3 linked regions of the Agarilytica rhodophyticola genome follow. The protein of the gene in region 1 interacts with the protein of each later gene in a pairwise test. Links are inferred from orthologs where the notes say so. Each region holds a gene or a part of one and is shown on either strand. Other genes may lie near its edges. The genes, in order: ftsZ, BVC89_RS03860 and rlmN.

The links.
Region 2: the proteins of ftsZ (region 1) and BVC89_RS03860 interact in binary tests that used the Escherichia coli proteins (3 or more experiments, as listed by UniProt). The link is inferred for Agarilytica rhodophyticola from one-to-one orthologs.
Region 3: the proteins of ftsZ (region 1) and rlmN interact in binary tests that used the Escherichia coli proteins (3 or more experiments, as listed by UniProt). The link is inferred for Agarilytica rhodophyticola from one-to-one orthologs.

The regions. Positions count from the first base shown.
Region 1 is NZ_CP020038.1:2,259,146-2,263,641, forward strand. Bases 669-3,446 are described here. They hold ftsZ (cell division protein FtsZ), read left to right. Parts: upstream 669-1,367; coding sequence 1,368-2,525; downstream 2,526-3,446. Other genes in these bases: ftsA (cell division protein FtsA), read left to right, coding at 669-1,324; lpxC (UDP-3-O-acyl-N-acetylglucosamine deacetylase), read left to right, coding at 2,891-3,446. In the rest of the region: BVC89_RS09565 (cell division protein FtsQ/DivIB), read left to right, coding at 1-67; more of ftsA, read left to right, coding at 92-668; more of lpxC, read left to right, coding at 3,447-3,805; BVC89_RS09585 (M23 family metallopeptidase), read left to right, coding at 4,080-4,496. UniProt on the Escherichia coli protein: Essential cell division protein that forms a contractile ring structure (Z ring) at the future cell division site. The regulation of the ring assembly controls the timing and the location of cell division.
Region 2 is NZ_CP020038.1:907,689-912,376, reverse strand. The notes cover bases 672-3,641. They hold BVC89_RS03860 (rod shape-determining protein), read right to left. Parts: upstream 2,688-3,641; coding sequence 1,656-2,687; downstream 672-1,655. Other genes in these bases: gatA (Asp-tRNA(Asn)/Glu-tRNA(Gln) amidotransferase subunit GatA), read left to right, coding at 3,412-3,641; gatC (Asp-tRNA(Asn)/Glu-tRNA(Gln) amidotransferase subunit GatC), read left to right, coding at 2,986-3,285; mreC (rod shape-determining protein MreC), read right to left, coding at 672-1,557. Also shown: BVC89_RS03875 (Maf family protein), read right to left, coding at 1-38; rod shape-determining protein MreD, read right to left, coding at 113-607; more of mreC, read right to left, coding at 643-671; more of gatA, read left to right, coding at 3,642-4,688. UniProt on the Escherichia coli protein: Forms membrane-associated dynamic filaments that are essential for cell shape determination. Acts by regulating cell wall synthesis and cell elongation, and thus cell shape.
Region 3 is NZ_CP020038.1:2,489,710-2,494,263, forward strand. Bases 1,089-3,924 are described here. They hold rlmN (dual-specificity RNA methyltransferase RlmN), read left to right. Parts: upstream 1,089-1,818; coding sequence 1,819-3,030; downstream 3,031-3,924. Other genes in these bases: BVC89_RS10525 (flavodoxin family protein), read right to left, coding at 1,089-1,225; ndk (nucleoside-diphosphate kinase), read left to right, coding at 1,355-1,780; pilW (type IV pilus biogenesis/stability protein PilW), read left to right, coding at 3,091-3,924. Also shown: BVC89_RS10520 (hypothetical protein), read right to left, coding at 67-618; more of BVC89_RS10525, read right to left, coding at 767-1,088; more of pilW, read left to right, coding at 3,925-3,930; BVC89_RS30555 (RodZ domain-containing protein), read left to right, coding at 3,937-4,554.

The sequences.
Region 1 (4,496 bases):
TTATCAGCAAGGCTTGGCAGTGAAATGGAAAGAGTCGGCCTTGGTTGCCGCAAGTGCAGCACAATAATTATGAAATTTTTAGGGTGAGACGATGGCGAATTCAAGCGGAGGAAGAATGATTGTAGGTTTGGACATAGGAACGTCCAAGGTTGTGGCTATCGTCGGAGAAATCTCTCCAACAAACGAGTTGTCGATAGTTGGCATTGGCTCGCATAAATCTGTGGGTCTTAAAAAAGGTGTCGTGGTGAATATTGAGTCGACTGTACAGTCGATTCAGCGTGCAGTAGAAGAAGCGGAATTAATGGCGGGGTGTCAAATTCACTCAGTATTTGTAGGGATTGCCGGCAGCCATATTCGCAGTCTTAATTCACATGGCATTGTGGCGATTAAAGATCGCGAAGTGTATCCGCAAGATCTTGATCGTGTTATCGATGCTGCACAAGCAGTAGCGATTCCAGCAGATCAAAAAATCCTGCATATTTTACCGCAGGAATATTTGATCGATGACCAAGAAGGGGTGAAAGAGCCGCTTGGTATGTCAGGTGTTAGGCTAGAAGCAAAAGTTCATTTAGTGACTTGTGCCGTCAATGCTTCACAAAATATTGAAAAATGTATTCGCCGTTGTGGCCTTGAAGTAGAAGACATTATTTTAGAACAACTCGCTTCGAGTTATTCGGTGTTAACAGATGATGAAAAAGAATTAGGCGTTTGTTTAGTTGATATTGGCGGTGGCACGACAGATATTGCTATTTTTACAGAGGGTGCTATCCGTCATACCGGTGTTATTCCAATTGCTGGAGATCAGGTAACCAACGATATAGCTATGGCCTTGCGCACGCCAACGCAACATGCTGAAGAAATAAAAATACGTTATGCCTGTGCTTTGGCGAAACTTACAGGTATAGAAGAAACCATTAAAGTGCCAAGCGTTGGAGACCGGCCGGCGAGAGATTTATCCAGACAAGCTTTAGCAGAAGTGGTGGAGCCTCGCTACGATGAGTTGTTCACCCTGGTGCAAGCGGAATTAAGGCGTAGCGGTTATGAAGATTTAATTGCTGCAGGTATTGTTTTGACCGGTGGCACATCCAAAATGGAAGGTGTTATTGATCTGGCCGAAGAAATTTTTCACATGCCTGTGCGTTTAGGCGCGCCGCAAGATATACAAGGTTTAAAAGATATAGTTAACAATCCGATTTATTCTACAGGAGTTGGCCTATTGGTATACGGTAAAGACAAAGAAAAAGGTGTGCAGGGATCTTTTGTAAGCGAAGAGAGTGAAAGCACAATGAGCAAAATTAAATCGTGGTTTAGAAAAAATTTTTAAATTTTTTCAAAAAAGAATTTAAGGGGAAAGAAGAGGAACGCATATGTTTGAATTAGTTGATAATATCCCACAAAATGCAGTGATAAAAGTCGTCGGGATTGGCGGCGGCGGCGGCAACGCTGTTAAGCACATGATTTCAAACTCGATAGAAGGTGTTGAGTTTATTTGTGCAAATACGGACTCTCAAGCACTGAAAGATATCAATGCCGATACGGTGTTACAGCTTGGTAGTGGTATCACTAAAGGTCTTGGTGCGGGAGCCAATCCCGAGATTGGACGTCAAGCGGCGATGGAAGATAAAGAGCGCATTGCCGAAGTGCTTGATGGTTCGGATATGGTATTCATTACCGCTGGTATGGGTGGTGGTACTGGTACCGGTGGTGCTCCGGTTGTGGCTGAAGTGGCTCGCGAGCTGGGGATTTTAACCGTTGCCGTAGTGACTAAGCCTTTTCCTTTTGAAGGTAAAAAGAGAATGGCGCTTGCAGAAGAAGGTATTAAGCAATTGCAAGATCGCGTCGACTCATTAATTACCATACCTAATGAAAAGTTACTTGCTGTGCTCGGTAAAACCACCAGCTTGCTTGATGCATTTAAGTCAGCAAATGACGTATTACTGGGAGCAGTGCAAGGTATTGCGGATCTTATTATCCGTCCCGGTATGATCAATGTTGACTTTGCCGATGTTCGCACCGTGATGTCAGAAATGGGCATGGCAATGATGGGCAGCGGTCATGCTACCGGTGAGCAACGTGCGAGAGAAGCTGCTGAATCTGCAATTCGAAGCCCACTATTAGAAGATGTTAATCTGCAGGGGGCTCGTGGTATTCTTGTTAATATCACCGCAGGTATGGATCTATCTTTAGGCGAGTTTTCCGAGGTGGGTGATACCATTGAAGAATTTGCTTCCAGTGATGCGACTGTTGTTGTTGGTACCGTGATTGAGCCTGAGATGACAGACGAGATTCGCGTAACTGTTGTTGCCACAGGTTTAGGCGGGCCGATTGCTAAAGAAAAGCTTGAAACTAAAGTGGTTGTGGATAATACCCGTGGTGCCGATGGTCAGCCAAATTATGCCGCTCTCGATCGTCCACCTGCTTTACGCGCGAAAAAAGCGGCGACAGCTCAAAACAAGCAAACGCCACCTGCAGATGATATGGAATATTTAGATATCCCTGCTTTTTTGCGTAAGCAAGCCGATTAAGTTTTTGATGCATTCTTCTTAAGTTCTAAGGAAAAGATTTAGGGAGCATGTTTTAGAGAGCAACTCGATGCTGGATTATTGTTATCCAGCACGGAATTCCCCGTTCCGTATTGCGTTTCGTGTTACTTAGTTGCTCTCGAACTTTAGGTATGTTGGCGTGTCGAATATCTAGTTTTCATAAGGACGAGCCTACACAAGGAAAGGGTTAACTATAGGCGTAGATAGATTGATACGTGAAAATTAAGCATAGGTTGGACTATTACTTTTTATTGCTGTTTAATACGTAGCCAAATATTTGGACATAGTATCAGCTTCTGGTAAGATGCGCGGCCTTTTCGACAGTCGTTTTAATAGAGACCCTTCGTATGATCAAACAAAGAACCCTTAAAAATGAGATCCGAGCCACAGGTGTTGGTTTGCATACGGGGCAAAAGATTCATTTAACACTAAGGCCTGCGCCAATCGATTATGGCATTGTCTTTAGACGGGTTGACCTTGATCCCGCAGTTGATATTAAAGCTGCCGCTGAAAATGTTGGCGATACCACGCTGTCCACTACACTTATGAACGGTGAGGTTCGAGTATCCACCGTCGAACATTTAATGTCAGCGATGGCAGGTCTCGGTATCGATAATGCCATAGTTGAAGTTAGCGCCGATGAAGTACCCATTATGGATGGCAGTGCAGGGCCTTTTGTATTTTTGATTCAGTCAGCAGGCATACAAGAGCAAAACGCTGCTAAGAAATTCATCCGCATTAAAAAGAAACTAACGATCAAAGATGGTGATAAAGAGACAACTTTTCTGCCCTTTGATGGTTTTAAGGTTAATTTTAGTATAGATTTTGATCATCCAGTATTTAAAGACAGGAAATTAGACGCCAATGTCGACTTTTCAAGCACTTCTTTTGTTAAGGAAGTGTCCAGAGCACGCACTTTTGGTTTTATGCATGAAGTGGAATACCTGCGCTCCAAAGGTCTTGCTAAGGGTGGCAGTGTTGATAATGCCATCATTGTTGATAAATATCGGATATTGAATGAAGACGGTTTACGTTACGAAGATGAATTTGTTAAACATAAAATACTAGATGCAATCGGTGATCTATATTTACTTGGCACCAGTTTAATTGGTGAATATCGCGCACATAAATCTGGTCACGCACTCAACAACAAATCTCTGCTTGAGTTAATCAAGCGCACCGATACCTGGGATTTGGTCACTTTTGAAGAAGATAACGAATCTCCAATCTCTTATATAAAACCACTTGCGGCGGCGGTTTAGGCCTATATTTATAGTGGTTTTAGGCCAAATCACTACTTGGCTGTAAAAATCATCAACTGTCAATATTGGTATTTAATAAAAATTTGTGCCATGATTCACATCCTTTAACGAGAGTGGGTGACGGAAATGGGGACTTGTTCGTTGCCAAAAGAATAAATTTTATGCGTCTTTAGTACAAATTGGGATGCTTTTGTACTTATTTGGGTGTACTTGTTTAAGTGTGTTATATACTTAGAATTACTCGGAAAGACCAAATTTATCGATTTTTTGCCAGATGAAGATCATTGTTATAAGCAAGCGTCATAACAGCACCCGCAGTTTTAATGTTGGCGGGTGGACCCGTGCCTTTTTATCAATCTGTCTTCTCGGAATACCTATCGGCTCCTACCTGGGCTACCACAAGCTACTTAAAAACGACAAAAACATAGATTCCAGCATTACTCAAGCTTGGGTAAGTGCGCTCGACAAGCAAGAACAAGAAGTCAAAGATGTAAAACAAGAAGCTGAACGTAAGTTGGCCGCGCTGACATTAAGAGTCGCTGAATTGCAGGCTAGAGTTGTACGACTAGACGCTTTGGGCGAACGATTGACCACAATGGCCAAGTTAGACAAAGGCGAATTTGACTTTAGCCGCGTGCCCGCACTTGGTGGTCCCGAACTTGCCCTTGATGATGAATCCCTGGCGAGCCAG
Region 2 (4,688 bases), 1.4 Mb from region 1 along the record:
CGCCGTCTGGGTGATTTTGAGGCGAGTAAAATATTCATATATTAAGCCATAAGTTAAGGTAATCGATGAGGGCCGGCTAGAACCTGTTCACACTAGGGCTTGTTAACAGGCCCTAATACATTCGGTAGTGCAAACGGATACGATTTATCGAGAAAAAAATCAAAGGCCAAAATAGTGCACTCACGGTAGTAGAGACAATGATATCAAGGGGCTCTCCCTTATAGCCAGCCAGACCTAACACCCAATTTGACATAACCTGATGGAAACCCACTAGCACAAAGATCCATAAGGTTTGATGCCACACCGAATAATTCTTAATACGCTGATATGCCACTAAGCATATGTAAGCCACAATAGACAGCGCTACGGCATGGGCTCCCCATACCACACCTTCGGCAAGGTCTTGAATCATCCCGGCAAACCACGCAATAAAAACACCGAAGTACTGGGGTGTGTGAGTGACCCAATAGACGACGAACAGACATAAAAATTCTGGCCGCAATAGAGCATAGTTACTTGAAATAGGATAAATAGCGACGAGCAAGCCAAGTGCTAGCGTGGCAAAAACAAGCCAATAATACGATACTAGTTGATGGCGTTTAGGCACCGATTAACTCTTCAAAGATTTCATTTATAGCCCACCTATTCATATAAAGCCCCTAAGGGAGGACTATCAAAAATTAACAAGGCATGGCGACTGCGACTAATATCTGCCATGGGCTTGGTAACAACTTTAGCAAAGCGCCTGGAAGGATCTTTCAGAACTTCCACCACTTCGGCAACAGGATAACCCACGGGAAAACGTTGCCCGAGGCCAGAGCTCACAAGCAAATCTCCCACAACAATATCTAAAGTATTTGCCACGTAAGGAAGCGCCAACTCATAGGTTCTTCCGCCAAGGCCCTCGGCAATCAATTGCTCACCATTACGATTAATCTGCACAGGCAAGGCATGTGTCGAATCGGTAATGAGTAAGACTTTCGAGCTGCGTTGCCCAACCACCACCACTTGCCCCATTAAGCCTTTGGCATCAACCAAGGCCTGACCTTCGTATACACCATGCTCACTGCCGCGGTTGACAATTACCTGATGCATAAGGGGATCGGGTGAACGGCCAATAATTTCAGCGATAAGCACTCGATCTTCAAGCGTATCAGCAGAATTAAGTAGCTGTCTCAATCTGACATTTTCAGCAGCGAGAGATGCATTGAGCTGAAGTTTACGTTTGAGCACAATATTTTCAGTTTGCAGCGATTCATTTTCCTGGATCAAGCGCTCTCTTGAGGTCAGTCTATTATCGGCCCACTCATCGAGCTGATTGGGAAAGTTAGATATCCAATAAAGGGGAGCGACAATATCCTGGGCGTGTCCTTTAATAGGGTCAAGCCAGTCGGTAAATAAATACATCAGGGATATCATTAACGACACTAAGGCGAGGATTGCCGTTCTAGTCCCTGGTGATGGACCTTTGGAAAACAGCGGTTTAATAATATTCTCCGACGCAAAAGTTAGAACAAAAAATATACTTCCCCTATATATTGTACAACTTAAATGCAAATAACAATGAAAAAGCTTTTTGAGTTCTTATTTTTAACAAAGTCAACATGGCTTGTTAAATAAACTATCTCGCTAATGAGATAGTTTATTTAATGTGTTTAATAGACTAAATCAATATTGTATTGATCCATTAATTCCATGGCACGACCACCACCTCTGGCAACACAGGTCAATGGATCTTCAGCTACAACCACAGGCAGCCCCGTCTCTTCGGTTAATAGCCTATCCAGATCACGCAGCAGTGCCCCACCGCCCGTAATAACAATACCTGTTTCCGCAATATCTGATGCCAATTCAGGCGGAGAAAGTTCTAATGCACTTTTTATCGACTGAACAATACCCGCTAGAGGCTCTTGCATGGCTTCAAGAATCTCATCACTGTTTAAAGTAAAGCTTTTGGGAATCCCCTCGGCTAAATTTCGGCCTCTCACGTCGATCTCTAACACTTCACTACCCGCGTAGGCACAACCAATCTCTTGTTTAATTCGCTCAGCCGTTGCATCACCGATCACGCTGCCATATTTTCGTCTGACATAATTAACAATAGCTTCATCAAAACGGTCGCCGCCGATTCTAACAGAATCCGATAACACTACTCCGTTCAATGAGATAATCGCTATCTCTGTGGTACCGCCACCAATATCGATAACCATTGAGCCTGTAGCTTCATCCACTCTCAAGCCTGCACCGATTGCCGCCGCCATCGGCTCCTCGATAAGTCGCACTTCGCGGGCGCCTGCACTTAGAGCAGATTCCCTGATAGCTCGCTTCTCTACTTCTGTTGAAAGGCAAGGCACACAAATTAGTACTCTGGGACTTGGCTGAAACCAACTGTGTTCATGAACTTTACGAATAAAGTGCTGCAACATCTTCTCAGTCACTTGGAAATCTGCAATAACACCGTCTTTTAAGGGGCGAATGGCTGTGATATTACCGGGTGTGCGCCCCAGCATACGTTTAGCTGCTATACCGACAGCCTCTACTGATTTCTGTCCGTTAACATTTCGAATTGCTACCACAGATGGTTCATCAAGTACTATTCCTTTTTCACGCACGTAAATGAGAGTGTTTGCCGTTCCCAGATCGATCGATAAATCATTGGAGAACAAGCCTCGCAGACGCTTCATCATATTGAGTAATAACCTGTTTGAATGATGCTATAAGTGATTCACTATCCAGCTTTTTAACTTGCTGTTAAAAAGCCTTTCAATGTGTTGTTATGTTAATAAATAAAATTAAAAAATCTATTGTGCTGCAATTTTTTAATAATTATAGGCTTAACTTCGCGTAAGACCTGTTAACTGGCCATGATCACGCTAAAATTATCGCACTCTATCAATGGTAGGGATTTTGAGCAAGGCGCAAATATGATAACGTAGCGCGTTCGATCAGATACGAGTATCAGTACTCGTAAAAATAACCCCGGATATGAACAGAGAGAGTAGTGTGGAAGCGAAAGAAATTCAAAATCTGGCGAAGTTGGCAAAATTAGAAATTAACGACGAAACGCTTGAGCAAACGGCAAAGAGTATTAACGAAGTGCTCAGTTTAGTAGACCAATTGCAAGCCGTCGACACAGATGATGTATTACCCATGGCACACCCCCTCGATGCCGTACAAACTCTCCGCAAAGACGTGGTAAGCGAAGCGGATAGACGCAACGATTTTCAAGCTATTGCACCTGCCACCGAAGATGGCCTCTATCTAGTTCCTAAAGTAATCGAGTAACACGGTGAAGTAAGTAGTAGGGTGATTAAATAATCGGGGTAACCCCTATGCCATACGCTATTAATTTCATCCTAATCTGTCATATACAACTCCTCATTCATAGACGTAAGCGCACGAGCAAACGCAATGCATAATTTAACTATCGCTGATATAAGCCGCAAATTGCGAGCAAAAGAATTTTCTAGTAAAGAAATCACCCAGCATTTGCTAAATAGAATCAAATCTCTTAACGAAAATTACAATGCCTTTATTTCTATTACGGAACAGCAAGCACTGGAGCAAGCAGATAAAGCTGATCAATTATTAGCACAAGGAAATGCACATGTTATGTGTGGTGTACCTATCGCCCATAAAGATATTTTTTGCACTGAAGGTGTTCTGACCACATGCGGCTCAAAAATGCTACATAATTTTGCTCCGCCTTATAATGCTACAGTTGTGCAAAATTATATGGATGCAGGCGTGGTTATGTTGGGTAAAACCAATATGGATGAATTTGCCATGGGCTCGTCCAATGAAAGCAGCTATTTTGGCCCGGTTAAAAACCCCTGGGCAGAAGACAGTGTTCCTGGTGGCTCTTCGGGTGGCTCCGCCGCCTGTGTCGCAGCCCGCCTAGCACCGGGGGCCACAGCTACCGATACCGGTGGTTCTATTCGCCAGCCTGCGAGTATGTGCGGGATTACTGGTTTGAAACCTACCTATGGGCGTGTTTCTCGCTGGGGGATGATCGCTTTTGCATCGAGCCTCGACCAAGGTGGTGTCATGACTCGCAGCGCTGAAGATGCGGCGCTAATGCTCAATGTTATGGCCAGTTACGATGCCAAAGATTCCACCTGCATCGATGAGCCAGTTAGGGATTACACAGCACAACTCGATGAAAAACTCGACGGTCTTACCATCGGTGTACCGCAAGAATATTTCAGCGAAGGTCTCAATTCAAGTGTTCAACAAGCTGTTGAGGATGCGATTAAGATTTACCAATCCCTCGGGGCTAAGATTAAGTCCATCTCACTACCTCATACACACTTGGCAGTACCCGCTTACTATGTGATTGCTCCGGCAGAATGCTCCGCTAACCTATCTCGTTTTGATGGTGTGCGTTATGGCTATCGCTGTGACACCCCTGAAAACCTAGAAGATCTATATATGCGCTCACGCGGTGAAGGCTTTGGCGATGAAGTCAAACGACGTATTCTGGTGGGCACGTACGCTCTATCTGCAGGCTATTTTGATGCCTACTATAACAAGGCCCAAAAAGTACGACGCCTTATTAAGCAGGACTTTGTGGATGCTTTTAAAGAGGTCGACGTTATACTCGGGCCAACATCCCCCTCACCAGCCTTTCCTTTGGGCGCAAAAAATAATGATCCAGTCGCTATGTATTTAGAAGATATTTACACTAT
Region 3 (4,554 bases), 230 kb from region 1 along the record:
GCCTATCCGTGAGCAGGTGAGGTGCTCACGGATATAAACGGTAGAAAATGTATTATTAAGCCCATTTTATGTGTTTTGCTGGTTTTTAATATGATTCGTAATAAAGTCACTTTTGGTGTCTTTGTGCACGTTGTGTGCGTCGTGCCTCAGTGCCGCACCAAAGCCAACAGCGGCACCTCCCACAGCCATTGCGCCAATGCCCGCACCTATGCCTAGCCCTGCTCCAATCTGAGCCCCTGGTGCAGCCATAGCAGCGCCACTTGCGGCAGACAAACCGGCTCCTAAGCCTATCGCTCCAACCCCTGTCGCAATCTTTTTGTTACCCTCATATCGCATGTCTGCTCGTTGGTCTCGTACACTATTGCGTGTTTGGTTGTTTAGATCACGCCAAGCTTGCGTTGCGTTATTGAGTTGCTGCTTTGTGTATTGGGTGCCATCTCTAAGTTTGCCGTAGTTACCTTGATTTAGAGCGCTCTTCGATGGTGGAAACATATTTTTAACGGAATTAGAACGGAAATGGCTAACCAGCGCTTGTAGGGGCGTTTTTTTTTGTGCACCTTGTGTATTAAAATTTGAAACTGTATGGTGATTAGACAACCTTGGCAAATGAATGCTCATAGTTAAACTCCTGCTAAGTTTTTTTGATTGCTGCTAGCAGTGTGTAGATCTCGATAAATATTAGTTCGTCTGTTATTTCTGAGCCATTTAAGTAAAGCAATTTTTACAGGGAACTTTGATTGAAATTGTATATGTTGACGGTGATGTCTTAAAAGATTCCCTCATTTAAGCCGATGGCAAATGCCTGACCCAGATCGTAGAGTTGCTGCTGAAATTCCAGCTTAAAATCACCTTTAAGAATAAGGGCTTCTTGCACTTTACTCCAACCCAGCCCTTTGGTAATACTTTCGGTTGAACGCTGGGCGCCGGTGCCGTCTTTACCCGCTCGTATGACCAATGCGTAGGGTAGCCCACGTTTACTGTCAATTAAATCGTAATAAACTCGATCAAATAGATCTTTTAGTGCGCCGCTCATATAGCCAAAGTTTTCTGTAGTAAATAAGATCAGACCATCAGCTCTGGCAATCGCTTGTGCATCTGCATCAAAAGGTATTAAACATTCTACATCTATAATATTTGTGTCGTTTTTTGCGCCATCGAGCAAGGCTTGAGCTAGAGATTTTGTATTTTTTGAGGGTGTATGGGCTACGATTAGGAGTTTTTTCACGATAGCGCTCTATTTTTGGTGTAACAGCTTACTATTCTAACGCTTAAGCCCTTATAATTGCCGGATTTTGCGATGCCAAAAGTGTCGCAGCTGGAATTAATCAAAATATTGCTTGAGGAGTAAAACTTAATGAGCACAGAACGTACACTTTCAATCGTTAAACCCGATGCTGTAGGCAAGAACGTTATTGGAAAAATCTATAGCCGTTTTGAAGATGCGGGTTTAAAAATTGTTGCGGCTAAGATGATGCATTTGAGCGAAGAAAAAGCACAAGGCTTTTATGCTGAGCATAAAGAGCGTCCTTTCTTTGGTGAACTGGTTGAGTTTATGACTTCAGGCCCTGTTATGGTTCAGGTACTAGAAGGTGAAAATGCGGTAGTGCTCAACCGTGACTTGATGGGTGCGACTAACCCTGCCGATGCTGCAGAAGGCACTATCCGTAAAGATTACGCTGAATCGGTAGGCTGCAATGCGGTACACGGTTCTGATTCTCCTGAATCTGCGCAGCGAGAAATCGCCTATTTCTTCGCAGAAGACGAAGTCTGTCCACGCTAAGCCTTAGCGTAAAAAATAGTAAAATGTGAGGTACACACGTGAGTTCGGAGGTTAATATCAGTACGCCAGCAGACGCTCATCATGAGGGCAAGGTTAATTTCATGGGGATGAGTCAGGCCAAACTGGAGGCGTTCTTCATTGCTATTGGTGAAAAGCCTTTCCGAGCCACGCAAATCTTGAAGTGGATTCATCAATACGGAGTCACCAACTTCGATGAGATGACCAATGTGAGTAAAGTGTTGCGACAAAAGTTGCAGACACTGGCGTATATCGAAGCGCCTGACGTTATTCGCCAATGGGATTCCGCTGATGGCACTCGCAAATTCTTGATTAGGGTAGGTGGCGGCAATGCCATTGAAGCGGTCTATATTCCAGAGTCAGACCGCGGAACCTTGTGTGTATCGTCACAAGTTGGCTGTTCCTTAGATTGTAGCTTTTGTGCTACCGGTAAACAGGGCTTTAACCGCGATTTAAGTGCAGCTGAGATCATTGGTCAGGTGTGGCAAGCCGCACGATCTTTTGACCAATTTAAAGAAGGTTCTGTGCGCAGAATTACCAACGTCGTTATGATGGGAATGGGAGAGCCACTGCTCAATTTCGACAACGTGGTGGATTCTATGAATCTGATGATGAATGACTTTTGTTATGGTTTATCTAAACGACGAGTGACTCTCAGTACTTCCGGTGTTGTTCCGCAGTTAGATCGTCTCGGTGAATACACCGACGCGTGTCTGGCAATATCGCTACACGCCCCCAATGATGAATTGCGTAACCAATTGGTTCCGCTAAATAAAAAATACCCTATTGCAGAACTACTAGCATCAGCACAACGCTATATTGAAGGTTTGCCTGATAATCATAGAAAAATCACTATCGAATACACATTGATAGACCAACTTAACGATAGACCTGAGCATGCCCATGAATTGGCGGAGCTATTGCGTGATGTGCCGGTCAAAATTAACCTAATTCCTTTTAATCCATTCTCTTTATCGAATTATAAGCGTGTGAGTAATAATGCTCTGCGTCGTTTTCAAAAGATATTAATGGATGCTGGTTTTACCGCAACTATTAGAACTACTCGCGGTGATGATATCGATGCTGCATGCGGCCAGTTGGCGGGTAAAGTAAATGATCGCACTAGGCGCAGCGAAAGGTATAAGATAGACACTGTTGCCCTAGACGATTCAGATAGAGATGTTATACCAGTAAAAATTATTCCTGCACACAGCGAATCCTTGAAGCATTAGGGGCAGCATAAGGGCTAAGGCTTTATAACACAGAGCTATAACAATACTTTGAGTAAAGTTATGACAGAAAATATGGGAAATTTAAAAATTATAAAAGGTACAATGGACAAGCTAAAAGTAGTGAAGAAATATACTTTTAGACTTGCTACTACTATTATTTTTCTCAGCCTAACAGCCTGCGTTACGCACTCGGGAAGCACTGGCCCTAAAAAAGTCGACAAGGCCAAAGCGCTCGAATCTAATATTCGCTTGGGTATGGCATATTTGCAGCAAGAGCAGCGCGATAATGCCTTGCGCGCTTTCTCCAAGGCGCTAGAAATAGATAAGCGATCAGCTGAAGCTCATCAAGGAATGGCTCTCATACACAATCTTAATGGAGAGTACGATTTAGCGGAGAAAAGCTTCTTAAAAGCCCTTAAAGCTCGCTCTGATTTTTCTCGTTCTGATATTCAGTATACTTACGCACGGTTTTTAATAGATCGCAAGCGTTATAGTGAAGCTTTGCCTCTTCTCGAATCTGCCACTAAAGACTTAAGTTTCAGGCGTCGGCCTAATGCATTGTTTAGTCTCGCCCAATGTGCCGAAAAGATGGGAGATCGGAGTCGGGCGTTGGCAGCATATAAGCATGCTTTGAATCTCAATCCCCAGTTTGCCCCCGCTGCTTTGGAAATTGCGCACAAAAGTTTTGCCAGTGGTGATTACGCTAATGCCAAAAAGCACTTGGACATCTACAGTAAAAACTCTCGTCAGTCGGCGCGCAGTTTATGGCTGGGTATTCGTATCGAGCGTGTCTTTGGCAATACCGATAAAGAAGCAAGTTATGCCTTGGCGCTAAAAAATCTGCACCCATATTCGCGCGAATATCTAAAGTATAAAAAGCTCATTGAATCGAATAAATAAACGTCTATGAATGCATCCCAAGCAGAAGTATCGAGTGTGTTAGAAGATTGGAGTCAATTGCGCAAAAGTGTAGGTGTGTCGTTGGAGGAAATTTCCAGCCAAACACATATTCCTATCCGTAAGTTGGAAGCCTTAGAACGCCATGAGTTCGATAAGCTCGGCACTACTACCTTTATTTCTGGTTATATAAGACGCTATGCAAAAATCATTAAGCAAGATCCTCAAGTCTTGCTACAGGTTTATCTCGATACATTACCCCCTCAAGCTGCGGATGTAGTTAACGAGACAAAAACCGTCATTGGCAGCAAGTCGACCTCTCAAGTAGCATGGAAGAAAATAGGGATATTACCCTTTGTTGTTTTCGCCATTGTAATCTGGGGTGGTGTCATGTTTTTTATGAAGGACAACAGTTCTGATAACCGTGCTATCACAGCTCAAGATACAGCTGCTGAGCAAACTGAAGGAAGAGCCAGTAATCAAAGTCCACAAGAAAACGAGGCTATGACTGGCGACGAAACAAACGAACCATCATCTCAAGGTAACTCTGCGCAAAGTGTTGATACGGATCTCGTTAGCCCGACAGCTGAAGGGGCTAATGTATCAACATCTGTTCAAAGCCTATCC